Regions from separate parts of the Promicromonospora sp. NPDC059942 genome, predicted to be linked through region 1. Evidence: riboswitches for the same ligand, from Rfam matches in the RefSeq annotation. Region 1 holds a riboswitch; each other region holds the start of a gene.

Region 1 (7,233 bases):
GCGGTCGGCACGGCGGCGAGCGTCGCGCTGTCGACGAGCGACGTGGCGACGTTCTTCGCGTCGTCCGCGGCGTTCTCGCTCGCGGTGGCCGACGTGCACGGGATCGACGTGCAGGACGTCCCGCGCCGCCGGGCACTGCTGCTCGCCACGGTGCTCGGCGACAAGGGCGCCAAGGACGTCGAGGACGCCATCGGCGGGTCGGGCGTCGCCTGGGGCAAGGTGCTGCTCACGAGCATGCCGCGCGGCACGCTGCAGCGCGTGAACAAGGCGCTGACGCACCAGTTCATCAAGAAGCAGATCGCCAAGCAGGGCAGCCTGCTGCTCGGCCGCATCCTGCCGTTCGGCATCGGCGCCGTGGTCGGCCTGATCGGTGCCCGCGCGCTCGGCCACACCGTGATCGCGCAGTCGCGCGCCGCGTTCGGCCCCCCGCCGGAGCGGTTCCCCCGCGTCATCGAGCAGAAGTAGGCCGTCCCTGGACACTGGGCGGCCGGGTGTCAATATCCGCGACCGGACCGGCAGGATCAAGGGACCCGACCTAGGCTGCGGGTCATGGCGGACACGACGCACGGCGCACTCGCCCCGACGTACCACCCCCTGCCGGTCACGATCGCGCGGGCGCACGGTACACACGTATGGGACACCGACGGCAACGAGTTCCTCGACTTCCTGTCGGGGTACTCGGCCCTGAACTTCGGGCACCTGCACCAAGGACTGGTGGCAGCCGCGATGACGCAGCTGCGCCAGGTGACGCTCACGTCCCGTGCGTTCGACCACGACCGGCTCGAGGAGTTCGCCCAGCGGCTCGTCGAGGTCGTGGGGCCGCTGACGACCGGCGGCGAGGACAGCCTCGTGGTGCCGATGAACACCGGCGCCGAGGCCGTGGAGACCGCGATCAAGGCGGTCCGCAAGTGGGGCTACGACGTGCGCGGCGTGCCCGAGGACCAGGCGACGATCGTGGTCGCCGGCGGCAACTTCCACGGCCGCACCACCACGCTGGTCGGCCTGTCGGACGACCCGGCCGCCCGCGACGGGTTCGGCCCGTTCACCCCCGGTTTCGTGCGGGTGACCTTCGGCGACCTGGCCGCGGTGGCCGACGCCGTGGACGACACGACGGTGGCCGTGCTGATGGAGCCGGTGCAGGGCGAGGCCGGTGTCGTGGTGCCGCCGGACGACTTCTGGCCGGGCCTGCGCGCCCTCACCGCCGAGAAGAACATCGCGCTGGTCGCCGACGAGATCCAGTCCGGCCTCGGGCGCACCGGCACCACGCTGGCCTGCGAGCTCTGGGACGTGCGGCCGGACCTGGTCTGTCTGGGCAAGGCGCTGGGCGGCGGCATCGTCGCGGTCTCGGCCGTGGTCGGCAGGCCGGAGATCCTGGGCGTCCTGACGCCGGGTACCCACGGCTCGACGTTCGGCGGCAACCCGCTGGCCTGCGCGGTCGGCGTCGCGGCCCTCGACCTGCTCTCGACGGGGCAGTACCAGGCGCGCGCGGCGGCGTCGGGCAAGGTGCTCCAGGAGCGGCTCGACGCGCTCGTGGACCAGGGTCTGCTGACCGGGGCGCGCTGCGTGGGGCTCTGGGCGGGGATCGACGTCGACCCGTCGCTCGGCACGGGCCGCGAGCTGTGCGAGGCCCTGCTGGAGCGCGGCGTCCTCGCGAAGGACACGCACGACGCGACGATCCGCCTGTCGCCGCCGCTGTCGATCGTGCAGCCCGAGCTGGAGATGGCGCTGGACATCCTGGAGGAGTCGCTCGTGGCGCTGCGGGACGGCGGGCCCGGGGGCGGCCCGGGCGAGGGCTCCGACGACGGCGGCTCGGACGGCGAGGCCCAGGCGGAGGAGCCGGGCCAGGACACCGAGGAGCCGACGCCGGCCGAGGAGCCGGACACCGAGGCGCCGGCCACCGAACCGCCGGGAGCCGCCGAGAAGCCGGCCGCCGAACCGCCGTCCGACACCGACAAGGACGCGACCGAGACGGCCGAGGCCGTCGTCGAAACCACCCCGTCCACGGACACGGCAGACATCCCGGACGAGAAGCCGGAGGACAAGCCGGCCCCGCCGCGGAAGCGTCGCCGGTCCCGGCTGTCACCGGCCGCCGGCTGAGCGTAGGCTCCCGGGGGTGACCACTACGACGTCGTCCCACAACACCGCAACACTGCCCGCACTCGCGGAGCTCCAGCAGGCTTACGCCGAGCTTCAGGCCAAGGGCCTGAAGCTGGATCTCACGCGCGGCAAGCCGTCGGCGGAGCAGCTCGATCTCGCCGAGCCCATGCTGGCCCTGCCCGGCGTCGGCGTGCACGCCGACGAGTCCGGCACGGACACGCGCAACTACGGCGGGCTGGACGGCGGCATCACGATCCGCCGCATCTTCGCCGAGCTGCTCGACGTGCCCGTGGAGCAGCTCCTCGCGGGCGGGAACGCCTCGCTCACGTCCATGCACGACGTCGTCGCGTTCGCGGAGCTGTTCGGCTTCCCCGACTCGCCGAAGCCGTGGTCGCGCGAGGAGAAGGTGCGCTGGATCTGCCCGGTGCCGGGCTACGACCGGCACTTCACGATCTGCGAGGCCTTCGGCATCGAGATGATCCCCGTCCCGATGACGGCGGACGGCCCGGACGCCGAGGCCGTGGCCGCGCTCGTCGCCGCGGACCCCACCATCAAGGGCATGTGGGTGGTCCCCACCTACTCCAACCCGGACGGTGCGGTCATCAGCGCCGAGGTCGCCCGCGCACTGGTCTCGATGCCCGCGGCCGCGCCGGACTTCCGGATCCTGTGGGACAACGCCTACGCGGTGCACCACCTGACCGACGACGAGGTGACCAGCCCGAACGCCATCGCGCTGGCCGCCGAGGCCGGCCACCCCGACCGCGTGCTGCTGTTCGCCTCCACGTCCAAGATCACGTTCGCGGGCGCGGGCGTCGCGTTCCTGGGCAGCTCGCCGGCGAACATCGCCTGGTTCAAGAAGCACCTGTCGGTCGCCTCGATCGGCCCCGACAAGATCAACCACCTGCGGCACGGAATGTTCTTCGGCTCGGCCGACGGCGTGCGCGAGCACATGCGCAAGCACCGCGCGATCCTGGCGCCCAAGTTCGAGGCCGTGGTCGAGATCCTGACCGAGCGCCTGGGCGGCTACGGCATCGCGTCGTGGACCGAGCCCAAGGGCGGCTACTTCGTGTCGCTCGACGTCGCGCCGGGCACGGCGGCCCGCGTGGTCCAGCTCGCCAAGGAGGCCGGGATCGCCCTGACCCCCGCCGGCGCCACCCACCCGTACGGCAAGGACCCGCAGGACAAGAACGTGCGCCTCGCGCCGTCGATGCCGCCGCTGGACGAGGTCCGCACGGCGATGGACGGCGTCGCGACCTGCGTGCTCCTCGCGGCCGCCGAGGCCGCGCAGGCCTGACCGACACGCCGACGTGTCAGACCCTCAGGCCACCCGGGTGACCTGAGGGTCTGACTCGTTCCGGGACCGCGCGGTCAGTCCGGGCAGTGCTTGTTCACCACGAGCACCGGGCACGCCGCGTGGTGCAGCACAGCCTGGCTCGTCGAGCCCAGCAGCAGGCCGCGGAAGCCGCCGCGACCGCGTGAGCCCACGACCACGAGGTCCGACGCCGTCGAGAACTCCGTCAGCAGCTCGGCGCCCGTGCCGTCGAGCACGATCCGCCGGATCCGCAGGCCCGGGTTCAGGGCCTCGTACCGGTCGATCAGCACGTCCATGCCCGCCCCGATATCGGCCAGCACCTGCTCCCGGTCGATCGAGGACGGCAGCCACGCCAGCATCCCGGCGTTCCCCACAGGCACGCCCGTGACCGCTGTCAGCTCCGCACCCCACGCGTTGGCCTGCACGATCGCGTGCTGCAGCGCCCGCTCGGCCTGCGGCGACCCGTCCACGCCGACGACGATCCGGCGCACCTCCCGGATCTCGGCGACCCCGCCCGCCTCGACGTCCGACGCGGCCGGCGCAGCGGCCGGCTCGTCCGACTCGAGGTCCGGCGGCGTCCAGGAGACGCCGCGGTTGGTCTCGGCGCGCAGCGGCACCACCACCACCGGGCACTTCGCGTGCGCGGGGAGCGCGGACGACACCGTGCCCAGCAGCCGCTCCGTGAACCCGCCCCGGCCCCGCGTCCCGACCACGGCGAGCCCGTAGTCGGTGGACAGCTCCACGAGCACGCCCGCGGCGTCACCGGTCGCGACCTCCGTCGTGGCGCGGACCCCGGCGTCGGCCACGCGGTTCTCCGCCTCGACCAGGACCGCCTTGGCGCCCTCCTGGATCGTCGTGTCGTCCAGCGCGGCGTACCCGCCGTCGAGCGACGCGGCGGTGAACGACGGCAGGGAGTAGCTGCACACGATGTGCAGCGCCCAGCCCACGCGGTGCGCGTAGGCGGTAGCCCAGTCCAGCGCGTGCAGACTCGCGGCCGATCCGTCCACCCCGACCAGTACGACCTCGGATCGTGTCATCGCCAGTCCTTTCCTCAGCAGTGCATCTTTGCCCTCCAACGCTACCGGCGGGGCGCCGGTCGTGGGTATCCGGAGGCAAAAAGACGGCAGAAAGATGGCAAAGCAGAGCGCCCGCCCGAATCTCCCCGGACAGGCGCTCTGCTGCGGTACTGCGTGGCTGCGGTCAGCCCAGGCGGATGAACGTGGGGTTCGACTGCCAGATGGTGCGGAAGTCGACCACGGTGCCCGGCTTGGACGCGTCGATCATGGTGTTGCCACCGGCGTAGATCGAGACGTGACCGGGGGTCCACATCAGGTCGCCCGGCTGGGCCTGCGACGCCGGCACCTGGGTGCCGTAGCCGGCCTGCGCCGACGAGGAGTGCGGCAGCGAGATGCCGAGCTGCGCGAAGACGTACGAAGTAAAGCCCGAGCAGTCGAAACCACTCGGGCTGGAGCCGCCGGAGACGTACGGGACGCCGATGTAGCGGCTGGCGATGGAGATCACGGAGTTGCCGATCGCCGACGCCGGGATGTCGACGGACGAGGAGGCGGTCGACACGGCGCTGGCCGCGGCCTCTGCTGCCTCGGCGGCGGCCGCCTCAGCGGCCTCCTCGGCTTCCTGGGCGGCCAGCTCGGCCTGGTAGTCCTCGTTGTCGGCGGCCGAGACCACCGAGACGGCGGACTTCTCGACGCTCAGCTCGGCGTCGGGCGCGACGGTCACGACAGGTGCGTTCGACAGGGACTCGCGAGCCTGGGACGTCAGCGCGTTGAGGTCCACCGAGTTCATCTTGGCGTGGCCGGTCTCCATCGGAGCGGCCTGCGCTGCCATCGCGCCACCGAACGTGGAGACCAGGAGCGCGCCACCTGCGGCGGCAACCGCGGTACGACGACCAACGGCGGCGTTCTGAGCAAGCTCGGTGAGCGGAGTCACGGGGCGTCGCGCAGCACGATGGCGTGCGCGGGTGGTACGTGCGGTCACGTAGTACCTCTCCTTGTACGCCTTCGAGGTCAGCTGTCGGGTTCGGGTGGGAGAAATCACCCGGCCGTGCATTCCCGAAGGATTACCCGGCTTCACCCCTAGGACGCACCCTGGCGCCCAACGGTGGGTCCCCCGCCTCTGTCATGCGGTCGTCTTGGGGCCCCGGCCGGTGACAGAGTTCGGCGTCCGTCCGAGGACTCTCACGAAAAAGACTCCGTGAGAGCGATCTGAACGTACCCGACCTCACCCCCGATGTCACGTTCCGGCAACGAATGTCATGGCGTGTCGGGAACGTGGCCTCACCTTTCCGACAAAGCGGAAGGTTTGGGACACCCTCGGGTGCGGTTCAGGCGGTCGCGACGAAGAGGTGGCGCGCCAGGTCCTCACCGAGCTCCAGCGCCGTCCCGGCGCCGTCGACGGTCACCGTGTAAGTCCCGTCGCTGAGCTCGGCCGTGATCCGCGAGCCGGGCACGAGGCCGGCGTCGGACAGGCGGGCCAGCAGCTCGACGTCCGTCTGCAGCGGCTCCGCGATCCGGGTGAGGGACGCCGCGAGCGGCTCGCCCTTCACGCCCTTCTTGGCCGCCGCCTCGAACGCGGAGGGCAGCGAGATGACCCCGGCCAGGAACGGCACGTCCGTGTAGGCCTCGCCGAGCTCCGACAGGCCGGGGATCGGGTTGCCGTACGGGTCGTGGTGGGGGTGGTCGAGCAGGCCGACGAGGCGCTTCTCCACGAGGTCGCTCATCACGTGCTCCCAGCGGCAGGCCTCGACGTGCACGTGCTCCCAGTCGAGCTTGATCACGTCGGTCAGCAGGCGCTCCGCGAGGCGGTGCTTGCGCATCACGCGCATCGCCTTGTCGTGCCCGAGCTCGGTGAGCTCCAGGTGGCGGTCCCCGGTCACGATCACGAGTCCGTCGCGCTCCATGCGCGCGACCGTCTGCGACACCGTCGGTCCGGAATGCCCCAGGCGCTCCGCGATGCGCGCGCGCAGAGGGGTGATGCCCTCCTCGTCGAGCTCGTAGATCGTCTTGAGGTACATCTCGGTGGTGTCGATCAGATCCGTCACGTCAGCTCCCGTCATGCGCGCAGCCGTCCAGTCGCCCTGGGCTCGGCGCCCCGGGCGTCGGCCCAGGTTCTAGTCTAGTTCTGTGCCACTGACAATCCCGACACACCTGCTGCCCACCGACGGCCGTTTCGGCTCAGGCCCCTCCAAGGTGCGCCCGGGACAGGTAGATCATCTCGTGGCGAACGCCCACGTGCTCGGTACCTCGCACCGCCAGGCGCCCGTCAAGGACGTGGTCCGCCGCATTCGCGAGGGTGTCACGGAGCTGCTCGGCGCGCCCGACGGGTACGAGGTCGCCCTCGGCAACGGCGGCTCCACCGCCTTCTGGGACGTCGCCACGCTGTGCCTCGTGGAGCGCAAGGCGCAGCACGCGTCGTTCGGCGAGTTCGGCGCCAAGTTCGCCACCGCCACGTCGCGGGCGCCCTTCCTCGAGCCGTCCCAGGTGATCGAGGCGGAGCCGGGCACGGTCGCCTACCTGCAGGCCGCCGACGACGTCGACACCTACGCCACCCCGCACAACGAGACCTCCACCGGGGCCATGGCCCCGGTGCTGCGCCCGTCCGGGCCGGACGGCGCCGTCGTGCTCACCGACGGGACGTCCGGGGCCGGCGCGCTGCCGGTCGACCTGCGCCAGACCGACGCCTACTACTTCGCCCCGCAGAAGGTGTTCGCGGCCGACGGCGGCCTGTGGCTGGCGGTCCTCTCCCCCGCGGCCGTCGAGCGCGCGGCGCGGATCGAGGCGTCGGGCCGCTGGGTGCCGGAGTTCCTG
Region 2 (7,233 bases), on a different contig from region 1:
GGCGGCGATCAGGTCGCTCGCCCCCCACGCGTCGGCCAGGCGGTAGAGGTTGACGGCATCGCCCTCCGCGTACGCGCGCAGGTACTGGGCGCCCAGACGAACGAGTTCGGGGTGCTCGGTGTGTTCCATGCAGCCCAGACGCGCGAGCCGCCCGGATGTCACAGCACTTCTGGAAATTTCTTCGGATTGTTCTGTGACGTCCGGTTCGGGCCGATGTCGGCGTCCGATATGGGTGCCCAGGGCATCGTTCAGCGCGCGCGATCCAATTTCATCCGGTAGGCCTGTGATCCAGGCCACATGTGAATGCATCCAAAAGTGCTGTGACATCCGGGACGTGCCCGCGTCTTAGCTGCGACGCGGACGAAGTTCGGACCTCGCTGGGGGCGGGCCGAGCTCCGGCGCGTCGGGTGGGAGACCGTGGTTCGGAGTGCGCTGGGGGCACGCCGAGCCACGATCTCCCGCTCTCCGGCGTGAGCGCCGGCTCGGACCTCGCTGGCGGCGGACCGATCCGGCGCTCGTGTCCCCGCGCGGCCCCGCCGTCGGTAGGCACGCGAACTTCCTTTACCCGGCTCGGCAGGCCCGCGTACCGTTGAGGCATGCGCTCGGCACACTCGCTGCTTATGTAGCCGCACCGGATTCGCCCTCGATCGGGCACGACCGGTGCGGCCGCCCCTCCTTGCGAGGGGCTTTTTCGTGCCCGGACCCGATCGACGCACCGGAGAGCGAGAACCATGAGCGAGCAGCGCACCACCCCTGAACCCGCCGGCGGCGGTCCGGCCGCGGCCCACCCGTTCGCGGCGTCCGACGACGGCGCGCGGCCGCGCCGCTACCTGCTGACGATGTTCCCGTACCCCTCGGGGGACCTGCACATGGGTCACGCCGAGGTGTTCGCGATCACCGACGTCGTGGCGCGGTACTGGCGCGCCAAGGGCTTCGACGTGCTGAACCCGGTGGGCTGGGACTCGTTCGGCCTGCCGGCCGAGAACGCGGCGATCCGCCGTGGCGAGCACCCGGCCGTGTTCACGGAGGCCAACATCGCGACCCAGGCGGCGTCGATCGAGCGCTACGGCGTCTCGTTCGACTGGTCGCGCCGGCTGCACACCCACGAGCCGGAGTACTACCGCTGGACGCAGTGGCTGTTCGCCCGCCTGCACGAGCGGGGCCTGGCCTACCGGGCCGAGGCGGAGGTGAACTGGTGCCCGCACGACCGCACGGTCCTGGCCAACGAGCAGGTGGTCGACGGCGCGTGCGAGCGCTGCGGCACCGCCGTCGTCGCGCGCAGCCTGACGCAGTGGTTCTTCCGGACCACCGCGTACGCGGACCGGCTGCTGGACGACATGGCGCTGCTGGAGCCGGGCTGGCCCGCGCACGTGCTGACGATGCAGCGCAACTGGATCGGCCGCTCCGCGGGGCCGGACGGCGAGCCCACCTATCGCCTGCACGACTGGCTGGTCTCGCGGCAGCGCTACTGGGGCGCGCCGATCCCGGTGGTGCACTGCCCGGCCTGCGGGGAGGTGCTGGTGCCCGACGACGAGCTGCCGATCGAGCTGCCGCACCTGGAGGGGGACCGCCTGGCCCCGGGCGACGTCTCACCCCTGGCCGCCGCCCGCGACTGGGTGGAGACCACGTGCCCGCGCTGCGGCGGCCCGGCGGAGCGGGACACGGACACGATGGACACGTTCGTGGACTCGTCCTGGTACTTCCTGCGCTACCTGTCGCCCGGGTACGACGGCGGGCCGTTCCGGCCGGAGGACGCCGCCCGGTGGATGCCCGCCGCGCTGTACGTGGGCGGCGTCGAGCACGCGACGATGCACCTGCTGTACGCGCGGTTCGTCACCAAGGTGCTGTACGACATGGGCCTGGTGCCGTCGCCCGAGCCGTACGCGCGGCTGATGAACCAGGGGCAGGTGGTCAACCACGGCCGCGCGATGAGCAAGTCGCTGGGCAACGGCGTGGACCTGGCCGCGGAGCTGGACCGGCACGGGGTCGACGCCGTGCGGCTGGCGATGCTGTTCGCCGGCCCGCCGGAGGACGACGTCGACTGGGCGGACGTCTCGCCGGAGGCGATGCGCAAGTTCCTGGCCCGCGTGCTGCGCCTGGTCCCGGCGGGGTCCGACCCGGGCGGGCCGGGTCCGGGCGGGCGCGCGTCCGACGACCTGCGCCGCACGGTGCACCGGACCGTGCACGACGTCGACGGCCTGGTCGAGGCGGGGCGGTTCAACGTCGCGATCGCGCGCCTGATGGAGCTGGTGGGCGAGGTACGGCGCGCGGCGCCGTCGGACGGTGGCGGGCAAGTTGGCGGGCACGGTGGCGGGGACGACGGCCGGACGCGCGACGGCGCGGAGGCCTACCGCGAGGCGGTCTCCGCCGTCGCGGTGCTGCTGAGCCTGTTCGCGCCGTTCACCGCCCAGGAGCTGTGGGAGCGGCTGGGCCACGCGACGCCGGTCGCGGCGCAGCCGTGGCCGGAGGTGGACCCGGCGTACCTGGTGACGTCCGAGGTCGAGGCCGTGGTCCAGGTGGACGGCAGGGTGCGGGACCGCGTCCTGGTCCCGGCGGACGTCGCCCCGGCCGAGCTGGAGCGGGCCGCCCTGGCGCGGCCGGCGGTCACGCGCGCCGTGGGCGGCCGGGCGGTGCGGCGGGTCGTGGTCCGCCCGCCGCACCTGGTCAACGTCGTGACCGGCCCGGGCATGACGCCCGACGTGACGCCCGGCGTGACGCCCAGCTAGGCGGCCGCGCCGTCGTCCTCGTCGAGCTTCGCGCGCAGGGCGCGGAGCTCGACGAGGATCTCGCGGTTCTGCTCGGCCAGGGCGTCGAGACGCTCGTCCTTCTGCTCGTCGTCCTCGCGCTCCTCCTCCGCGATCTCCTCCATGCCGTTGACGATCACGGCGATGAACAGGTTCAGCACCGCGAAGCTGACCACCAGGATGTACAGCACGAAGAAGATCCACGCGGCGGGATGGGTCTCCATCACCGTGCGCGCGATGTCGGGCCAGGCCTCGCCCGTCATGGCCTGGAAGAGCGTGAACAGCGACGTCCACAGGCTGCCGAAGTACTCCGGGGACGACGTGCCGAACAGGCCGGTCGCGATGACCGCCGACACGTACATGACCAGCACCAGCAGGGCGCCCACGGCACCCATCCCGGGCACGGCCCGCAGCAGCCCGTCCACGACGCGGCGCAGCGCGGGCACCGCCGAGATGACCCGCAGCACGCGCAGCACCCGCAGGGCACGCAGGGCGGACAGCGACTCGGTGGCCGGGAGCACGGCGACGCCCACCACGAGCAGGTCGAACACGTTCCACGGGTCGCGGAAGAAGCGCCAGCCGTACGCGACCAGCCGCAGGAGCAGCTCCAGGACGAAGAAGCCGAGCATGACGTGGTCGATGTTCTGCAGAACCTCGAACGCCTCGCCGTCCACCATCGTCTCCGCGCCCAGGACCAGGGCGTTCGCCAGGATCACCCCGAGCACGAGGTTGGTGACCCACCTCTGGTCGAGGAAGGCACGCAGCCGCTCTCGTCCGGTACGCGGCGCGGCCTGTACGCCGATCTCCTGGTTCATCCGGGTGTTCCTCCACTTTCCCGTGCCCGGAGCCCACGCTCCGGCCTTGCCTCAGGGCCCCTTGCCCGGGCGAACCTTAGCGCGGCGGTGTGTCCCGACTTGTCGGAGCGCAATGTACCGATATGGGGGTGAATCGGCGGGTCCGGTGGCAAGTGAACCAAATCAGTGCTGGAGTAGAGCACAAGCAAGCAACACGACTGGAGGAAAATGCCATGGGCTTCTGGGCCTTTCTCATCCTCGGACTGATCGCCGGTGTCATCGCACGCATCGTCATCCCGGGCAAGCAGCCGGGCGGTTTCTGGGTCACCTTGCTTCTCGGCGTGCTCGGGGCCATGCTCGGCGGCTGGCTGGGCGGACTCATCTTCAACATCGGATTCGACAAGTTCTGGTCCTGGTCGACCTGGCTCTTCGCGGTGATCGGCGCGGTCATCGTCATCCTGATCGCGCAGGCGATCTTCGGTCGGCGCAAGACCGCCTGACCGCTGTGGCCCGCGGCCGCACCACCCTCGTCGTCGTCCTGACGTCGCTGGTCGGGGCGGCCGCGGTCGCATGTTCGGGCGCGCCCGCGCCGTCGTCGACCCTGGGGCCCGTGCCCGACGACATCGCCGACCACCTCAGCGTCCAGGTGGACCAGGGGCGCACGCAGTACGCCGCCCGCGAGATCGTCCTCGCGGTCACCAACGACTCGGACGAGACGATGACGCTGGTGTCGGGTGCCCTGGACGCGGACGGTTTCGGCCCGTCCCAGCCCACCAAGGAGAACCGCACCCCGGCGCTGCGGCCCGGCACCACGCGGGACGTCTACGTCCAGCTCGGCGAGGCGGAGTGCGCGGGCTTCCCGGCGGGACCGGAGGAGCCGGTGCCGGACGCCGCGCCGTCGGCCACGATCACGCTGGCCCTGGGCGAGTTCGACGACCTGGGTCCGGCCTCCGACGTCGTCGTCGCGGAGGTGGGCGATCCCGGCGGGCACCTCGCGCGGAACCACGCGGTGGACTGCGCCACGGCCGCGGTCGCCGCGGGTGCGAGCCTCGCCGTCGATCCGGACATCCCCGTCGAGACGCGCGACGGGGAGCTGACCGCCCTGGTCACGCTGCGGATCGACCCGGTGGACGGCGGGCCCGAGGTCACGATCGACCGGGTCGCCGGGACCACGATCATGAACAACCCCGACCCGGCCGGCAAGGACTCCGGCTGGACCGGCTCCGCGCTCGACGGGCAGCGTTCCGGCAGCGTCACGCTGGCAGTGGTGCCCGCCCGCTGCGACGCCCACGCCGTGGGCGAGGACAAGCGCGGCACCTTCCTGCCCGTGACGGCGAGCGTCGACGGCGTGACGCAGCACGTGATCTACGTGCCCATGCCCGACTCGGCGCGCGCCGACCTGTTCGCCTTCATCGCGGACAGCTGCGACTGGCCGGAGTAGGGATACGCGAGAGGCGCCGCCTCCGCACCGGATACCCGGTGGCGGAGGCGACGCCTCACGAGAAACTCTGTTCAGACAGTGGCTCAGCTCTGCCTTTTGTCGTCAGAGCCTGCGGCTCCGCTCCGGGTCAGACGACGCGGATGAAGGTCGGGCTGTTCTGCCACATCTCGGTGTAGCGCACCGGCATGCCGGCGGCCCAGGCCTCGATGATCATGCCGTTGCCCGCGTAGAGGGCCACGTGGCCGGGCGTCCAGACGATGTCGCCGGGCTCGGGGTACGTGACCTGGTAGCCGGAGCTGAGCAGCGCGCCCGACGAGTGCGGCAGGGAGATCCCGAGCTGGGCGTACGTGTACTGGATCAGGCCCGAGCAGTCCATGCCCTCCGCCGGCGAGTTGCCGCCCAGCACGTAGGTGATGCCCAGGTAGTTGAAGGCGACGTTGACGGCCTGCTGGCCGAGCGGGACGGGGTCCGGCGCGTCGACCGAGACGACGGCGGGGCCCTCGCCCTTCTCGCCGTCGGCGCCCGTGGAGGTGCCCAGGGCTTCCATCTCGATCGGCATCTTCGCGTCGGCCGGGACGGTCACGGTGGGGGCGGCGGCGACGGACTGCTTGGCCACCGCGGTGAGGGAGTTGAGGTCGACCGAGTTGAGCTTCGCGGTCTTGACGTCGGTCTTCAGGTCCATCGCCGGGGCCGCGTGGGCCGTCGTCGCGATGGTGGAGATCAGGACGCCACCGGCGGCTGCGGCGAGCGCGCCGCGGCGGGCAACTGTGCCGGCGTTCTCGGTGGCGGTACGAGCGAGGATGGTCAGCGGTGTCTGGGCCGGGCGGCTGTCACGATGCCGTCCGCGGAGGGAGTTCGTCACCTAATGTCTCCTGTACCGCCTGCGAGGTCAGCTGTCGGGTTCGGGTAGGAGTACAACCCGGCCGCACGGCTACTGGGGGGTTTCCGTCCGGCTTCACCCCGAGGACGACGATCCTGCTGTCGCCCGGGAATGGGTCCCCCGCTCCTGTCTTGAACGTCTGGTCACGAACCGGTGACAGGACTCGGCGTCCGGATCGCGACTCCACCGTGGGGGTGGAGCAGAAGTCAAAGTACACACGTTCACGGAAAAAGTCACGATCGGGTTACGCATTACGGTCTGACCCAACGAAGGCGCAGATTTGCGTCGTTCCGGGCTTCAGGGGTTATGACCGACATCACACATCCGCTAGCGTTCGGCGGCATGGGCGAATCGCACTCCCGTATCTCCGCCTGGTGGGTGTTTCCCATCAGTGCGATCGTCTGGTGGACCTGTGGGTTCCTGCCCTGGCTCGCCCAGCTGTCGTACCAGGTCACCGGCGTCGCGCAGGCTTCTGACGCCGCCGCGGCGGGCCTCCTTCCGCTGCCCTTCACGGCCGACGGCGCAGTGGTCGGCCTCGTCGTGATGGCGCTGCTCGGCGGCGTGCTCGCCGGGGCGACCGCCCGCCTGGCCCGTTCGGCCGGAGGGGGCGCCGGAGCCGCGATCGCCGGCACCCTGCTCGCGATGGCCGGGGCCGGCGGCGCCTCCTGGTGGCTCGCGGCCCGCGAGACCGTCCCGGGTGACGCCATGCCGCTCGGCATGCTCCTGGTCACCTGCGCGGCCGGGATCGTCGGCCTCGGGGCCGGACTCCTGGCGGGCCTCGGGCCGGCGGCGCTGCGCGGCGTCGCCCTCGCCCTGCCGGTCGTGCTCCTCGACGGCTGGTTCTGGGGCTTCGTGCCCGGCAACGAGGTGTCCCCGACCGGCACGTGGTGGGTGTTCGCCGTGGCGCTCGGCATCGCGTTCGGGCTCACCGTGGACAGCAGGCCGATCGAGCTGCTCGGCTGGCTGCCCGCCGCCGGCGCCGTCTGGGTGCTCCAGGCGGCCGGGCCCGCCCTGCTCGCGGTGCAGGAGAACATCTGGCCGGGTTCCGCGCTCACCGAGGACCCGCTGTCCGCCGTGGCCATCGCCGCGGGCAAGATCGCCTCCGCGGCGGTCGTGGCCGACGGGCACCAGCTCGGTGCCTGGGTGGTCGCCCTGCTGCTCGGAGCGGCCATCGCCGCGCTCCGGCTGTCCCGGGAGGCCGGCGACGAGAGCGAGCTCTCCGAGGCGTGGGCCTGACACGTCGCGCCCCTACTGATTGCGATTGTGTAAATTTCACCCCCCACCGGGTGCGAGGCCTGTTCGGCGCCGAGCCCGTCGCCCTAGGTTTGCCCCAGTTCAGGGGTAATCAACCCCTGTGCGAACAATGGGGGCATA
Region 3 (7,233 bases), on a different contig from region 1:
GCGCCCACCCGGCCCACACGAACGTGACCGTGCCGAACAGCACCGCGGTGAACACCAGGTCACGAGCGAACTCCAGGGTCAGCATCCCGGACCACCTCCGGGCGCAACGCTAGCGAACAACACGCCCGATTTGTGCGGTTAGCGGCTGACTCGCATTCAGCAGGCTCCAGGCGACCACCCACGCAGGCTTAATGGACGTCTGGCGCCTGCTGAACGAGGGTCAGCAGCGCCAGCCTCAGCGCAGCCCCGTGACCGTCACCCGGATCGACAGCAGCAGGTTGGTCGCCGTCACGAACAGCACGTTGCGCTTGGCCCCGCCGAACGTGAGGTTCGAGCAGACCTCGGGCAGCAGCAGCTTGCCCAGCAGCGTGCCGTCGGGGTCCAGGCAGTGCAGGCCGTCGTGCGCGGCCGCCCAGATCCGGCCGCCGTCGTCGACCCGGACGCCGTCGAACGTCCCGGCGTCGCAGGTCGCGAGCACCTCGCCACCGGACAGCGTCAGGTCCGGCCCGACGTCGAAGCGCCGCAGGTGCTTGCGCTCGCTGTCCGCGATGTAGAGGGTGCGCTCGTCGGCGGAGAAGGCCAGACCGTTGGGTCCGGCGAAGTCGTCGGCGACCCGGGTGACCGAACCGTCCGGGTCCCGGCGGTAGACGTGGGTGCCCCCGGCCTCGGGCACGGCGGCGAAGCCCTCGTAGTCGCTCTGGATCCCGTAGGTCGGGTCGGTGAACCACACGCTCCCGCCGCTGTGCTCCACGAGGTCGTTCGGGCTGTTCAGGCGCCTGCCCTCCCAGCTGTCGGCCAGCGTGGTGACGCTCCCGTCGGGCTCGGTGCGCGTCACCGACCGGCTGCCGTGCTCGCACTGGAGCATCCGGCCCGCGCGGTCGACGGTGCGCCCGTTGGCGTAGCCGCCCGGGCTGCGCCACACGCCGACGGCGCCCGTGGCCTCGTCCCACGCGAGCACCCGGTCGTTCGGGATGTCGCTGAACAGCAGGGTCCGCCAGGCCGGCGAGTACGCCGGGCCCTCCAGCCAGCTGCCCTCGTCGAAGAGCACCTCGGCGTACGTGTCGCCGCGCACGGGGGCGAACCGCTCGTCGTGGCGCTCCCACCGGGCGCGGATCCTGTTGACGGTCACGTCTGTCCTCCTGTGTCCGGTTGCTTGCTTGTGACAGGTGCCAGGCGACGTGTACGGGACCCGAGGGTGCCGGGTCCGCTGAACGTCGTTCGGCCTGGCTCCGAGTAGTTCACCCTGGATGGACTGTTCGGTGCAGCCAGATAACGCGGGTCCCGGCCGAACGCAATTCAGCCCTCCCGGCACCCCTCGCCTTCGTGCTGTGTACCCCGGAGGCCCGCGTGACCAGGCCGTCCGTCCCGGGCCTGCCCGACGCCGGCCTCAGAGCGCACCGAGCATGTCGGCCACCGTCGCGACCTCGATCAGCGGGGCGTACAGCCGCATGATCTCCAGGGCACGCTCGTGGTTCTCCGGCGTCGAACCTGCGCACGCGTCCTCGACGACCAGCACCCGGCGGCCCGCGTCGGCCGCGGCCAGCGCCGTGGAGATCACGCAGCAGTCGGTGGCCACGCCCGCCACCACGAGCGTGCCGGCGTCGCGCGTGGCGGCCGCCAGCTCCGGGCCCCACTTGCCGAAGGTGGTGCGCGTGACGACGGGCGCGCCCGCGGCGACGACGTCGGCGAGGTCGGTGATCTCGTACAGCGGGTCGTCCTCGGGCACGAGCGCGAACGGCCACTGGTCGAAGTAGGCGCGCCAGGCGCCGTCGGGCACGGCGGGGGCGACGTACCGCGTCAGGACGGTGCGGCCCGTGAACGCGGGGAGCAGGCGCCGGGTCCCGGCGAGCGCGCGCGGGTAGTCGGGGGAAGCCCACGGGCTGGGCGGGACGGCGAACACGTCCTGCATGTCGATCACGACCAGGGCGGCGTCCGGCCCGACGACGTCCGGCCCGACGGCGTCCGCACCGCTGCTCATCGCTCCTCCTGCCGCCGCACCGCGCGGGCGCTGAGCAGGAGCGTCCCGGCGAACCCGATCACCAGGGCGACGAGCACGCCGAGGTTGGCCCACGCCCAGTCGCCGTCCGTCCCGCCGAGGGGGCCGAGCAGGTAGCCCTGCCACTGCAGCCAGGGCGCGTAGGTGTTGGTCACCAGGCCCCAGCCGATGCCGGTGCCGACGACCACGAGCAGTACGGCGGCCCAGTTCACGGACCCGTACCGGCCGGCGGGGTCGTACAGGTCGGCGTCGGCGTAGTCGCGGCGGCGCAGCAGGATGTCGGCGAGCAGCACGCCGCACCAGGCGGCCACGGGGACGCCGAGGGTGATGAGGAAGCCCTGGAAGGGGCCGATGAAGGAGTCGGCGACGAAGACGACGTAGATCGCGCCGACGACCATGAGCGCGCCGTCGATCGCGGCGGCCACCCAGCGCGGCGCGGGCAGCCCCAGGGAGAGCAGCGCGAGCCCGGAGGAGTAGATGTCGAGGGCGGCGCCGCCGATCAGCCCGGCCAGGGCGACCACGATGAACGGGATGAGGAACCAGGTGGGCAGGATCGTGGACAGGGCGCCGATCGGGTCGGCGCCGATCGCCTCGTTGAGCACGGGGTCGGAGCCGGCGAGCAGCAGGCCGAACACGAGCAGGACGACGGGGGCCAGCGAGGCGCCCAGCGTGGTCCACCCGACGATGCCCCGCCCGGATGCGGAGCGCGGCAGGTAGCGCGAGTAGTCGGCGGCCATGTTGACCCAGCCGAGTCCGAAGCCGGTCATCATGAACACGAGCCCGCCGATCACCTGCGGGCTGCCGCCGGCGGGGATCGCGGCGACCGCGGCCCAGTCGATGTGGTCGAGCACCAGGACGATGTAGACGACGGTCAGCACGGCGGTCAGCACCGTGATGACGACCTGCAGCCGCATGACGAGGTCGAAGCCGAAGACGCCCGCGACCACCACGATGCCCGCCACGACCACGAGGGCCACGACCTTGGTGACCGTGCCGCCACCCCATCCGAGCGTTCCGAGCACGGTCGACGTCGCGAGCGTGGCCAGCGCGACGAGCACCGTCTCCCAGCCGACCGTGAGGATCCACGACAGCAGCGAGGGCAGCTTGTTGCCCCGCACGCCGAACGCGGCCCGGGAGAGCACCATCGTGGGCGCCGACCCGCGCTTGCCGGCCAGCGAGATGAACCCGCAGAACAGGAACGACACCACGATGCCGATCGTGCCGACCACGACCGCCTGCCAGAACGACACGGCGAACCCCAGCAGGTAGGAGCCGTACCCCAGGCCGAGCACCGAGACGTTGGCCCCGAACCACGGCCAGAAGAGGTTGCGCGGCGAACCGCGCCGTTCGGCCTCGTCGATGGTGTTCAGGGCATTGGTCTCGACGCTCGTGGGCGCGCTGCTCATGGTGGCGATCCTGCCACGACGCACGAAGGGCCCGCACCGTGCTGGTGCGGGCCCTTCGAGCCGTGCGATCCGGAGGCCGGCTCCGGTGGAGCCGGGACGCCCGGAGGTGTCAGCTGATCCGGAGGTAGACCGGGCTGTCCTGCCAGATCTTGGACTCCCGGACGGTCTGGCCGGGGACCGGGGCCTCGATCTGCATGCCGTTGCCGGTGTAGATGGAGACGTGGCCCGGGGACCAGATGATGTCGCCCGGCAGCGCGTCGGCCGCGGAGACCTCGGTGCCGGAATTGCGCTGCGCCGCCGAGGAGTGCGGCAGGGTGATGCCGATCTGGGCGTAGACGTAGGACGTGAAGCCCGAGCAGTCGAACCCGGCGGGGGTCGCACCGGCCCAGACGTAGGGGACGCCGAGGTACTGCATCGCGATGTCGACGATCTTGGACCCGGAGCTGGCGGCCGGGGCTGCCTTCTCCGCGGGCTTCTCGGCGACGGTCGTCGCCTTGACCTCCTGCTTGGCGGGCTCGGCCTCGACGACAGGCTCAGCCTCGACGACGGGCTCGGGCTCCGGCTCCGGCTCGGGAGCCGGCGTCACCTTGATGGTGCCGGTCTCCAGCGCGAACTCGCTGTCCGCGGCGACCTTCACAGCGGGGGCGGTGTCCACCTTCGCCGTGGTCAGGGCGGCGGTGGCCACCTCGGCGTCGGTCGACTTCTGCGTGGCGTCCTGGACGGCGTCGCGCACGGCCTCGAGCTCAGCGGTGTTCGTGCTGGGGTCGTTCGCGGGGGCGGCGTTGGCCGGGATGCCGAGCAGGGAGATGAGGAGTCCCGATCCGGCGGCGACGACCGCGCCACGGCGGGCGGTCGCGGAGATGCCGCGGGATGCGGCACGGGAGATCGGGGTCAGCGGGGTGAGGGGTGCGTGGGCAGCACGATGGCGCCCGGGCATGCGTGTGGTCACAGCAATTTCTCCCGGCGCCTACGAGGTGAGCTGTCGGATTCGGATCGGAGAATGACCCGGCCGCGTCCTGCTGGTGCGGCTTCACCCCAAGGGCACCTGGCGGTGCCCACGTACTTGGTTCCCCCGTCCCTGTCATCTGTTCAGAGCAGTCTCGTGACGGTGACAGGGCTCGGCGTCCACCACGAGTGCCCACGGAATTCCCCGCGAGCGGGACCGACCGTAGCCCGCCTGGGCCCGAAAGTCACGATCGCGTTACGGACATCCCGGTCGGCGCTGGAGCTATTGACCGGAATGTCCGACCTACGCTAATGCGGTGGGCGCCGTACGGATCGAGGACGGTGCCCACCGGGCCGAAGGTCCCGACTAGGACATCTGTCCAGGTCGCACATTGTGGTTCCGGGCGAACAGGTTGCTCGGGTCGTACTGCCGCTTGACCGAGGCGAGCCGCTCGTAGGTCGACTTCGGGTAGACGTCTGTGACGTCCGTCTCATCCGCTGTCGTGAGGAAGTTCGCGTACGCCCCGCTGAGATACGGAGCCAGCCGGCCCCAGAGCCCGTCCAGCACCGGCCGCGCGGCCTCGATCACGGGTGCCGGGCCCCCGGTGAAGGTCGTGACCATGAGCTCCGCACCCCGGTGGGCGTACGCGGTGGCGTCGCCCGGCACGCGGGACACCGCGCCGCCGAGGCTCCGGATCGAGATCGACGGCGCGCCCGGCGACGTGCCGGTCTCGGCGAGGATCCGCAGGGTCTCGGCGACCGACTCCTGGTCCACGAGGCCGTCGTGGGCCACCACGTGGATGCCGGGCGGCGGCGTCCCGCCCTCCACCAGGACGTCCGCGTAGGCCATCAGCTCGACGTCGTCCGCGACGACCGTCCCGAGCTTGCGGAGGGGCTCCAGGGCCCGCGCCGCGGCGTCCGCGTCGTCGCCGTCGAACGCCACGTGGATCTCCACCGGCGCCTCCGGCCCGCCCGCGAGCGGGTTGGCGAGGTTCGCGATGGAGGTGAGCTCCTCCGGCGCGGTGCGGAGGTAGTCCGCCCAGCCCTGGAGCACGGTGGCGGCCTCGGCCGCGGGGAACGAGACCTTGCCGAAGAAGACGCGCGTGGTGCGGTGCGCCGCGAAGTCGAACGACGTCACGACGCCGAAGTTGCCGCCGCCGCCACGGATCGCCCAGAACAGGTCCGGGTGCTCGTCGGCGCTCGCGGTGACGACGTCGCCGTCGGCGGTGACCACCTGGGCGGCCACGACGTTGTCGAGGGCCAGCCCGTACTTCCGGACCTTCCAGCCGATGCCGCCGCTCAGCGTCAGGCCGCCGACGCCGACGCTCCGGGTGTCGCCCGAGGAGATCGCGAGGTCGTGCGGGGCCAGCGCGTCCACGACCTGGCCCCAGTTGGCGCCGCCGCCGATCCGCACGAGGTGGCGCGCGGGGTCGACAGGGTCGGCTGCGAGCACCTCGACGTCGGCGAGCTCGCCGAGGTCGATCACGATGCCGCCGTCGTTGGTGCTGAAGCCGGGGAAGCTGTGGCCGCCGCCGCGGACCGACAGGGCGAGCCCGGAGTCGGAGGCGAACCGGACGGCTGTCTGCACGTCGCCGACGGTCTTGGGCCGCAGGACGTAGGCCGGGCTGCCCGCGACCAGGCGCGAGCGCGCCACCGACTCGTAGTCGGCGTCGCCCGGCTCGATGAGGTCGCCGCCGAAGTCGCGGCGCAGGGTGTCGAGTGCTGAGGTCATGACGTTCCTTCCAGGCTGGTGTGCCGAACAAAGGTGTCGACTCGCCAGGCCTGGAAGATGTGACCGGAGGGCTGCGTGACCTGGGTCACGCGCCAGATGGCGCGCCCGCGAGCACCGCCTCGGCCACCACGAGGTCCTCCCACGACATGCCGGTGGTCTTGACCACGAGCGGCCGCGCCGGGTCGGGGCGGACGGCGCCGGTGACGACGTCGCGCATCGGCACCAGGTCCTCGGCCGCCAGGGCGCCGTCCGCGATCGCGAGCACGACGTCGCCCGCCTCGCGCAGCGCGGCGCCCGGGTCCTCGACGACGACGGTGCCGCGCGCGAGCAGGTCCGCGGGCAGCTCCCGCGCGCCGGGCTCGTGGGAGCCCACCGCGATCACCACGGCCGCGTCCGCGATCAGCGCGGCGTCGAACAGCGGCTCGCGGGCCGACGTCGCGCACACCACGACGTCGGCGGCGCGCAGCGCGTCGTCGGAGCCCGGGCCGCCCAGCCGGACGACGGCCGCACCGGCGATCCGCGCGCCCTCCGTCCGGGCGACCCGTTCCGGGTCCCGGACGAGCTGGGTGACCTCGCCCAGCGGCCGACGCTCGCCCAGGGCGTCCGCGAGCGTCGCGACGTGCCCGTGCGCCTGCGGTCCGGCACCGATGACGGCGACACGCAGCAGGTCGGCGCCGAGCGGGGCCGTGCCCTCCAGCAGCCGGTCCAGCACCGCCGCGACCGACACTGCGGGCGTGCGCAGGGTGGTCAGCGCGATGCCGTCCAGCATCGCGACGACGCCGAGCGTGGCGGCGTCGAGCAGCAGGTAGGAGCCCTGGACGCGGGGCAGCCCGCGGGCCGCGTTGCCCGGGGCGACCGCCGCGACCTTGATCCCGACGTGCGCCCGGTCGCCGCCGCCGTCGGACGGCATGAGCAGCAGCTCGCCGGCCGCCACCGGCACGCCCTGGCGGGGCAGGTCGGCGGCCGGATCCAGCCCGGCCACCAGGGCGGCGCGGAGGGCGGCGACGGCGTCGGCGGGGGAGCAGGCGGCGGCCACGGCCGCGGCGTCCAGCACGCGGGGCGCGCTCATCGCAGCACGAACCCGGGCACGAGGGTGTCGGCGGGGTCGACCACGAACCGGTGCTCGCCCGTGCGGTATGCCGTGCCGGTGACCT
Region 4 (7,233 bases), on a different contig from region 1:
GTTCCGACCTGCCGGTGCTGCCCGAGCCGGTGGCGCACATCGCGCGCGACCTGCTCGACCCGAACCTGGACCTGGACGCGCTGGTGAGCCGCGTCCGCCGTCGTCGGACACAGGTCAAGCGCGCCCTGCTGGACCAGACCGTGGTCTCCGGCGTGGGCAACATCTACGCCGACGAGGCGCTGTGGCGGGCGCAGGTGCACTGGGCCCGGGCGACCGACAAGCTGAAGGCCGCCGACGTGCGCCGCGTGCTGGACTCGGCGGCCGAGGTGATGCGCGAGGCGCTGGCGCAGGGCGGCACGAGCTTCGACGAGCTGTACGTCAACGTGAACGGCGAGTCGGGGTACTTCGACCGGTCGCTCGCCGTGTACGGCCGGGAGAACGAGGAGTGCCGCCGCTGCGGTGCGCTGGTGCGCCGCGACGCGTTCATGAACCGGTCGTCGTTCAGCTGCCCGGTCTGCCAGCCCAAACCACGCGGCCTCTGACCCCCGCCCCACCCGTTGAGTGCTGGCTATCTGTTGCTTCCGAGCGCCAGGAACAACAAATAGCCAGCACTCAACGAAGGCGAGGGGCGGGGGCGAGGGGCGGGGACCGGCAGGCTAGCGGGGGGCCACGTTGCGGAGCGGGGTGCCCGTGCGCCAGGCCGTGAGCTGGTCGGCCAGGAAGCGGGCCGCGCCGCGCGGCCGGCCGCCCGCGACGTGCGGCGTGAGGATCAGGTTCGGCACGTCCCACAGCGGCGAGTCCGCGGGCAGCGGCTCGGTCTCCATGACGTCGAGCGCGGCACCGGCGAGCCGTCCGGAGCGCAGGGCGTCCTCCAGGGCGGCCTCGTCCACGGTCGCGCCGCGGCCGACGTTCACGAACCGCGCGGTCGGCGGCAGCAGGCCCAGCAGCCGGGCGTCCAGGATGTGCCGCGTCGCGGGCACGGCGGGCAGCAGCGAGACGAGCAGGTCGGTCTCGGCCAGCAGCGCGTCGAGGCCGCCGGCGTCGACCACGGGGTAGCCGGAGCGCTCGCCGGCCCGCGAGGCGACGCCCGTGACCTGCGCGCCGAGCGCGGTGAGCAGCGGTGCCAGCCGCAGGGCGATCGACCCGAAGCCCCAGATCGTCACGCGCGCGCCGTCGAGCGAGTACTCGCGGCCGGTGACGCCGTCGGCCTGGGCGAACGCGATCTCCTTGGCCCAGCGGTGTTCCCGCTGCGCGGCCAGGGACACATCGATCCGGCGGACCGACGCCAGGATCAGGGCCAGCGCGTGCTCGGTGACGGTGTCGTCGTGCAGCGACTGCCCCGAAGAGATGACGACGTCGGGCGCGAACCCGGAGCGCAGCGCGACGTCCGGGCCCGCCGACAGGGTCTGCACCCAGCGCAGGCCGGTCAGCCGCTCGGCGGCGTCGGCCACGATCTTGGGCGGGCTGGACCAGGTGACGAGCAGCTCGGCGTCGGTGTGCTCGGCAGGGATCGGCTCGTTCATCGCGTAGGTGGCGACGGTGTCGGTGCCGCCGGGCGCGAAGGAGGCTCCGCCGTCGGGCAGCAGGGACGGGAAGTCGAGGTCGAAGGGCACGTCCGGTACGAGGATCTTCACGCCGGGGACGTTACCCGACCGGGGCACGAAGCAGAGCGCCCGTCCGGCTTGTCCGAGGGGAACCTCGGGACGGCCGGGCGGGCGCTCTGTGCCGGGGGTTCTTGCGAGTCGTGCGGGTACTGCGTGATGTGCCGGGAGGCGTCAGCCCGTCACCCGGATGAAGACCGGGTTGGTCTGCCACATCTCCGTGTAGTGCACGGGGACGCCCTCCTGCTGGGCCTCGACGACCATGCCGTTGCCCGCGTAGAGCGAGACGTGGCCGGACGTCCAGACGATGTCGCCCGGCTGGGCCTCCGCGGCGGAGACCTGGTAGCCGACCGTCGACATCGAGGCCGAGCTGTGCGGGAGGCTGACCCCGAGCTGGGCGTAGACGTACTGGATGAGCCCGGAGCAGTCGAAGCCGCTGGGGGAGGCTCCGCCCCACACGTAGGGCACGCCCACGTACTCGAGGGCGAGGTTGACGGCCTGCTGGCCGAGGTCCGCGGAGGACTCGGACGCTGCCGCCGCGGCGGCCTCGGCCTCGGCGGCTGCTGCCGCCGCAGCCTCGGCGGCGGCCTTCGCCTCCGCCTCGGCCTTCGCCTTGGCTTCCGCCTCGGCCTTGGCGCGCGCCTCGGCCTCCGCCTTCGCCTTGGCCTCGGCGATGCCGGCGTCCGTCTCGGCGTACGGGGTCACTGTGACGCGACCCTTCTCGGACTGGAAGTCGGCGTCGTGGGCGACCTCGACCTTGGTCACGAGGTTCTCGGCCAGGCCCGCACGGGTCTTGGTGTCGAACGTCTTGTTCGCGAGCGTGGTCTGGGTGTGGGACTCGGCAGGCGCGGTGTGGGCGGTCTGGGTGAAGACCGACGCGAGCATGCCGGACGTGACGACCGCGATGGCGCCGGTACGGGCGGCATTCTCGGCTGCTGTCTGGGTCAGAGCGGTGAAGGGGGTGAGAGCGGGGCCCTCGGCGCGGTGCCGCCCCCGGTTGCTGGGTCGGTTTGCCTGGTCGTCCGCCCAGTCGTGGGTGCGGTCGGTGAGTACGGTCACCAGTGATCTCCTCGGACGCCTACGAGGTGAGCTGTCGGGTTCGGATGGGGAGAGCGATCACCCGGCCTCACAAGGAGGCTTCACCCCGAGGACACTCGCGTGCCCGGCTTACCTGGTTCCCCCGCCCCTGTCACGTTCTGGCTGCTCAGGACCGGTGACAGGATTCGGCGTCCGGGCCTGGACCTCCCCGTTGCTGGAGCGGCGAGATCGACCGTACTCGTCCGTTGCGTAAATGTCACGATTAGGTCACATACCGTCTTGTGATGGAACGTTCCTGGCAATGAGTGCCGCGTGTCACCATGGCGTGCATGCCCGATTCCCCGCTCGACACCCTGCGCGCCCGGTACGACGTCGTCGTCGTCGGCGGCGGTCACAACGGCCTCACCGCGGCGGCCTACGCGGCCCGCGGCGGGCGCTCGGTCCTCGTCCTGGAGCGCGCCGACCACGTGGGCGGCGCCGCCGTCTCGGCCCGCCCGTTCGCGGGCGTCGACGCCCGCCTGTCGCGCTACTCCTACCTCGTCTCGCTCCTCCCGCGCCGGATCGTCGACGAGCTCGGCCTCCCGGTCCGCCTCATCCGCCGCCGCTTCTCCTCCTACACCCCCGTGGCCGACGGCGGCCTGCTGGTCGACACCCAGGACGACGCCGCCACCCGCGCCTCGTTCCGCCGCCTGACCGGCTCCGACGCCGACTTCGAGGCCTGGGGCCGGTTCTACGCGATGACCACCGAGGTGGCCCGCCGCCTCGCCCCGACACTCACCGAGCCCCTGCTCCCGCGCGCCACCGTCCGGCGTCTCGTGTCCGACGGCGTGGGCGAGGAGGCCTGGAGCGCACTCTTCGAGGAGCCCCTCGGTGAGGTGCTGCGCCGCACCTTCGCCGACGATGTCGTGCGGGGCGTCGCCGCCACCGACGGCCTGATCGGCACGTTCGCCGACGTCGACGAGCCGTCCCTGCGGCAGAACCGCTGCTTCCTCTACCACGTGATCGGCAACGGGACCGGCGACTGGGACGTGCCGGTGGGCGGCATGGGCGCCGTCTCCGGCGCCCTGCGCGACGCCGCGGTGGCGGCCGGCGCCACGATCGTCACCTCGGCGACCGTCACCGCCGTCGACCCCGGGGCCGTGGGGGCCGAGGTGGCCTGGACCGACGCCGACGGGCGCACCCGGGGCGTGACCGCCGGGCACGTGCTCGCGGGCTGCGCGCCGGCGGAGCTGGACCGGCTGCTCGCCGCGGCCGGGCGGGGTGCGGCCTCCGGCTCGTCCTCCGGTTCGTCCTCCGGTTCGTCCTCCGCGGAGCCGGGGTCGGCCGGGGCTGCCGGTCCGGGGCCCGAGGGCGCCCAGCTCAAGGTGAACATGCTGCTGCGCCGGCTGCCCAGGCTGCGCGACGACGTCGACCCCGTGGCGGCGTTCAGCGGAACGCTGCACGTCAACGAGTCGCTCACCCAGCTCCAGGACGCCTATGCGCAGGCGGCCGCCGGGCGCATCCCCGACCTGCCGCCGAGCGAGATCTACTGCCACACGCTGTCCGACCGGACGATCCTCGGCCCGGAGCTCGCCGCGACCGAGGCGCAGACCATCACGCTGTTCGGGCTGCACATGCCGGCCCGGCTCTTCCGCGCGGACCCCGACGGCGCTCGCGAGCGGGCCCTGGCGGCCACTCTCGCGTCCCTGAACACGGTGCTGGCCGAGCCCATCGAGGACGTGCTCGCGCTCGACGCCGACGGTGCGCCCTGCCTGGAGGTGCGCACCCCGGTCGACCTGGAGAGCGACGTGGGGCTGCCGGGCGGGCACATCTTCCACCGCGACCTGAGCTGGCCGTTCGCGGAGGACCGGTCGAGTGCCGAGTCAGGCGCTGGGTCGTCGTCGGTGGGGGCGGGCGTGGCCGGGTCGGGCGGGGCTGGGTCGGGCACGGCCGGATCCGGTGTGGCCGGGTCGGGTGTGGCCGGGTCGGGTGTGGCCGGGTCGGGTGTGGCCGGGCCTGCGGACGCCCCGGCCGCGACCGGGCTGGGTGTCGGAGCCGACGTCGGCGCCGGCGTCGGCGGCGCCGCCGAGCGCTGGGGCGTGGCGACCGCGCACCCGCGGGTGCTGCTCGCCGGCGCCGGAGCCCGCCGCGGCGGCGGCGTGAGCGGCATCCCGGGCCGCGCGGCGGCGATGGCGGTCCTGGAGACCCCGGCCCGCTGACCCCCGCCCGACCCATCAGCGGACCCTCGGTGTTGACCACAGCAGCTGCTGCCAGGTTGGCGCCTCTGCTGGCAGCAACTGCTGTGCTCAACGGCTCTGTCGGACGGCGTCAGCCCCGCCGTGCCGCCGGTTCGCCGGCCGGTGCTGAGCACAGCGGTTGCTGCCAGAGTGCGGCCCCTCTTGGCAGCAACTGCTGTGGTCAACGCCGGCTGACCTTGGTTCAGCAGGCCGTGGGCGACTGGAACTCCGAGGTTCATGGTCGTCTGCGGCCTGCTGAACCGAGGTCAGCAGGCGCAGGTCCTCAGTCGAGGGTCAGGGCCGTCGTCGGGGGGACGGCGGCCGCCCGGCGGGCCGGCAGGACGGCGGCCAGCAGGCCCGCCAGGGCGCCCACCGGCACGACGGCGGCGAGCTCGACCCACGGGACGCGCCAGGTCGCGGCGTCGAGCGCCGTCTGCACGAACGTCTCGTAGCCCACCCAGGCGAACCCCACGCCGAGCACCGTGCCGAGCAGGGTCGCGGTCACGGACAGCAGCACGGCCTCGGCCGCCAGCATGCGTCGCAGCTGCCGGCGGGTGAGCCCGAGCGCCCGCAGCATCGCGTGCTCGCGAACCCGTTCCAGGACGGACAGCCCGAGCGTGTTCGCGATCCCGATCAGCGCGATCACCACGGAGATGCCCAGCAGCCCGAGCGTCGCGGCCGTGACGGTCCCCAGCATCTGGTTGTCGGCCACCTCGGCCCGCAGCCCGTTGTCGACGTCGACGCCAGCCGCGTCGGCCAGCGTGTCCAGGTCGGCGAGCAGCGCGACCGGGTCGGCGTCGGCCGAGGCGCGGACCCACACCGCGTACGTCCGCGGCGAGCCCAGGGAGGTCAGCGTCTCCGGTGCGACGATGCCGGCCCCGCCCCAGCCCGAACCCGTGGTCACCCGCAGGTCCACGGGCGAGGCGGCGACGTCGTGCCCGCCGTCCCCGGTGGCGCTCGCCGTCACCGTGCCGGCGGACCCGTTGCCGAGCCGCTGCGCAGGTTCGTCGCCGTACACGTCCGCGTCCAGCGCGACCGTGCCCGGCTCGACCCGGGCGAACGCCCCGCCGTCCCGGGCGACCGCGCTCGCGTCGGGCGCGCCGAGCAGCAGGAGCGGCCGGTCGGCCGCGGTCACGTCGCCCCCGGCTGCCTCGCCCCCGGCTGCTTCGTCTCCGGCTGCCTCGCCCCCAGCGTCGTCGCCCCCAGCGTCGCCGCCCCCTGCCTCGCCCCCGGCTGCTTCGTCTCCGGCTGCCTCGCTCCCAGCCGCCCCGTCTCCGGCCTCGGCCGCGTCACCACCGGTCAGGTCCACCAGCACGCCGTCGACGGCGATCGCATCGCCCACGCCGGGCGTGGCCCGGACCTGGTCCAGCACGTCGGCGTCCAGCGGCCCGGTCCACGACGTGAGCGCGACGTCGAGCGGGTGCGCGGTGCCGTGGTTCGCGTCCACCGAGGCGCGCGTGGTGGCCAGCCCGGTGAGCACCGCCGTCGTCAGGGTGACGCCGACCAGCAGGGACGCGGCGGTGGCGGCGGTCCGGCGCGGGTTGCGCACGGCGTTCTCCGTCGCGAGCCGCCCGCCGGGGCCGAGCAGCGCCCCGACGACCCGCACCACCCGGGGAATCAGCAGGGGCCCGAGCAGGAGCACGCCCGCGAACAGCGTGCCGCCGCCGGCCACCATGCTGACCGTGCTGTCCTGGACGGCCGCCACCGCGAGCAGCGCGACGCCGCCGGCCAGGAACACCACCCCGAGCGCCACCCTGGCGCGGCCCGCGCCCGACCGCACGTCCACGGCGCCGTCGGGACGCAGCGCCGCCAGCGGGCTGATCCGCACGACGCGGCGGGTCGGCAGCCAGGACGCGACCGCCGTCACCACGAGCCCGACCGCGAACCCGCCCAGCAGCCACCAGCCCGGGAGCTGCGCGGGAGCGGTCAGCGGGCTCTGCCGCGTGAGCGCGTCGACCACGGCGATCAGGCCGTAGCCGAGGCCGGCGCCGGCCGCCACGCCGACCAGCGAGGCGAGCACCCCGACGACGGCCGCCTCCCGGCGCACCGACCCCATCACCTGGCGGCGCGTGGCGCCGACGCAGCGCAGCAGCGCGAAGTCGCGCACCCGCTGGGCGAACAGGATCGAGAACGTGTTCGTGATGACCAGCACCGAGACGAGGAGCGCGATGCCGGCGAAGACCAGCAGCAGCAGCGACAGCGTGTTCACGTTGTTGGTGTGCTGGGCCATGCTCTCGGCGACGTGCTCCTCGGGCGTGACCGCCGTCGCGCCGTCGGGCAGTGGGCCGGTGTCCCCTATGACGACCGCCCGGTCCAGCAGGAGGGTCTCGTCGTCGCGCCAGTTCAGCAGCTGCTCGAAGGTGATGTAGACCGCGGCCTGGCCCAGGTTCGCGGACGCCGCCGCGATGCCCACCACCTTGAGGTCGGCGGCGGTGGAC

The links. A riboswitch is a leader RNA that binds a small molecule or an ion and turns the genes downstream of it on or off. The one in region 1 is predicted to bind cyclic di-AMP.
Region 2: it holds a riboswitch for cyclic di-AMP, as region 1 does, so the genes downstream of both, ACFV9Q_RS15580 (C40 family peptidase) here and ACFV9Q_RS20430 (C40 family peptidase) in region 1, are expected to answer to the same signal.
Region 3: it holds a riboswitch for cyclic di-AMP, as region 1 does, so the genes downstream of both, ACFV9Q_RS27180 (C40 family peptidase) here and ACFV9Q_RS20430 (C40 family peptidase) in region 1, are expected to answer to the same signal.
Region 4: it holds a riboswitch for cyclic di-AMP, as region 1 does, so the genes downstream of both, ACFV9Q_RS28655 (C40 family peptidase) here and ACFV9Q_RS20430 (C40 family peptidase) in region 1, are expected to answer to the same signal.

Annotation. Positions count from the first base shown of each region.
Region 1 covers NZ_JBHWLR010000013.1:112,722-119,954, reverse strand. Annotated here, with positions in the region: gene ACFV9Q_RS20450 (hypothetical protein) at 1-465, shown strand, start outside; gene rocD (ornithine--oxo-acid transaminase) at 550-2,097, shown strand; gene ACFV9Q_RS20440 (aminotransferase class I/II-fold pyridoxal phosphate-dependent enzyme) at 2,114-3,391, shown strand; gene ACFV9Q_RS20435 (universal stress protein) at 3,466-4,446, opposite strand; gene ACFV9Q_RS20430 (C40 family peptidase) at 4,610-5,254, opposite strand; cyclic di-AMP (ydaO/yuaA leader) riboswitch at 5,407-5,599, opposite strand; gene ACFV9Q_RS20425 (metal-dependent transcriptional regulator) at 5,751-6,467, opposite strand; gene serC (phosphoserine transaminase) at 6,550-7,233, shown strand, end outside.
Region 2 covers NZ_JBHWLR010000008.1:286,361-293,593, reverse strand. Annotated here, with positions in the region: gene ACFV9Q_RS15605 (hypothetical protein) at 1-297, opposite strand, end outside; gene ACFV9Q_RS15600 (class I tRNA ligase family protein) at 732-2,726, shown strand; gene ACFV9Q_RS15595 (ion transporter) at 2,723-3,559, opposite strand; gene ACFV9Q_RS15590 (GlsB/YeaQ/YmgE family stress response membrane protein) at 3,772-4,038, shown strand; gene ACFV9Q_RS15585 (hypothetical protein) at 4,044-4,979, shown strand; gene ACFV9Q_RS15580 (C40 family peptidase) at 5,107-5,841, opposite strand; cyclic di-AMP (ydaO/yuaA leader) riboswitch at 5,843-6,038, opposite strand; gene ACFV9Q_RS15575 (hypothetical protein) at 6,202-7,095, shown strand.
Region 3 covers NZ_JBHWLR010000029.1:24,438-31,670, reverse strand. Annotated here, with positions in the region: gene ACFV9Q_RS27200 (hypothetical protein) at 1-85, opposite strand, end outside; gene ACFV9Q_RS27195 (SMP-30/gluconolactonase/LRE family protein) at 236-1,129, opposite strand; gene ACFV9Q_RS27190 (cysteine hydrolase family protein) at 1,388-1,978, opposite strand; gene ACFV9Q_RS27185 (purine-cytosine permease family protein) at 1,975-3,402, opposite strand; gene ACFV9Q_RS27180 (C40 family peptidase) at 3,512-4,351, opposite strand; cyclic di-AMP (ydaO/yuaA leader) riboswitch at 4,355-4,507, opposite strand; gene ACFV9Q_RS27175 (FAD-binding oxidoreductase) at 4,715-6,079, opposite strand; gene ACFV9Q_RS27170 (ornithine cyclodeaminase family protein) at 6,165-7,148, opposite strand; gene ACFV9Q_RS27165 (proline racemase family protein) at 7,145-7,233, opposite strand, start outside.
Region 4 covers NZ_JBHWLR010000038.1:11,226-18,458, reverse strand. Annotated here, with positions in the region: partial or broken gene ACFV9Q_RS28665 (DNA-formamidopyrimidine glycosylase) at 1-482, shown strand, start outside; gene ACFV9Q_RS28660 (NAD(P)-dependent oxidoreductase) at 597-1,574, opposite strand; gene ACFV9Q_RS28655 (C40 family peptidase) at 1,716-2,600, opposite strand; cyclic di-AMP (ydaO/yuaA leader) riboswitch at 2,601-2,780, opposite strand; gene ACFV9Q_RS28650 (phytoene desaturase family protein) at 2,909-4,777, shown strand; gene ACFV9Q_RS28645 (ABC transporter permease) at 5,079-7,233, opposite strand, start outside.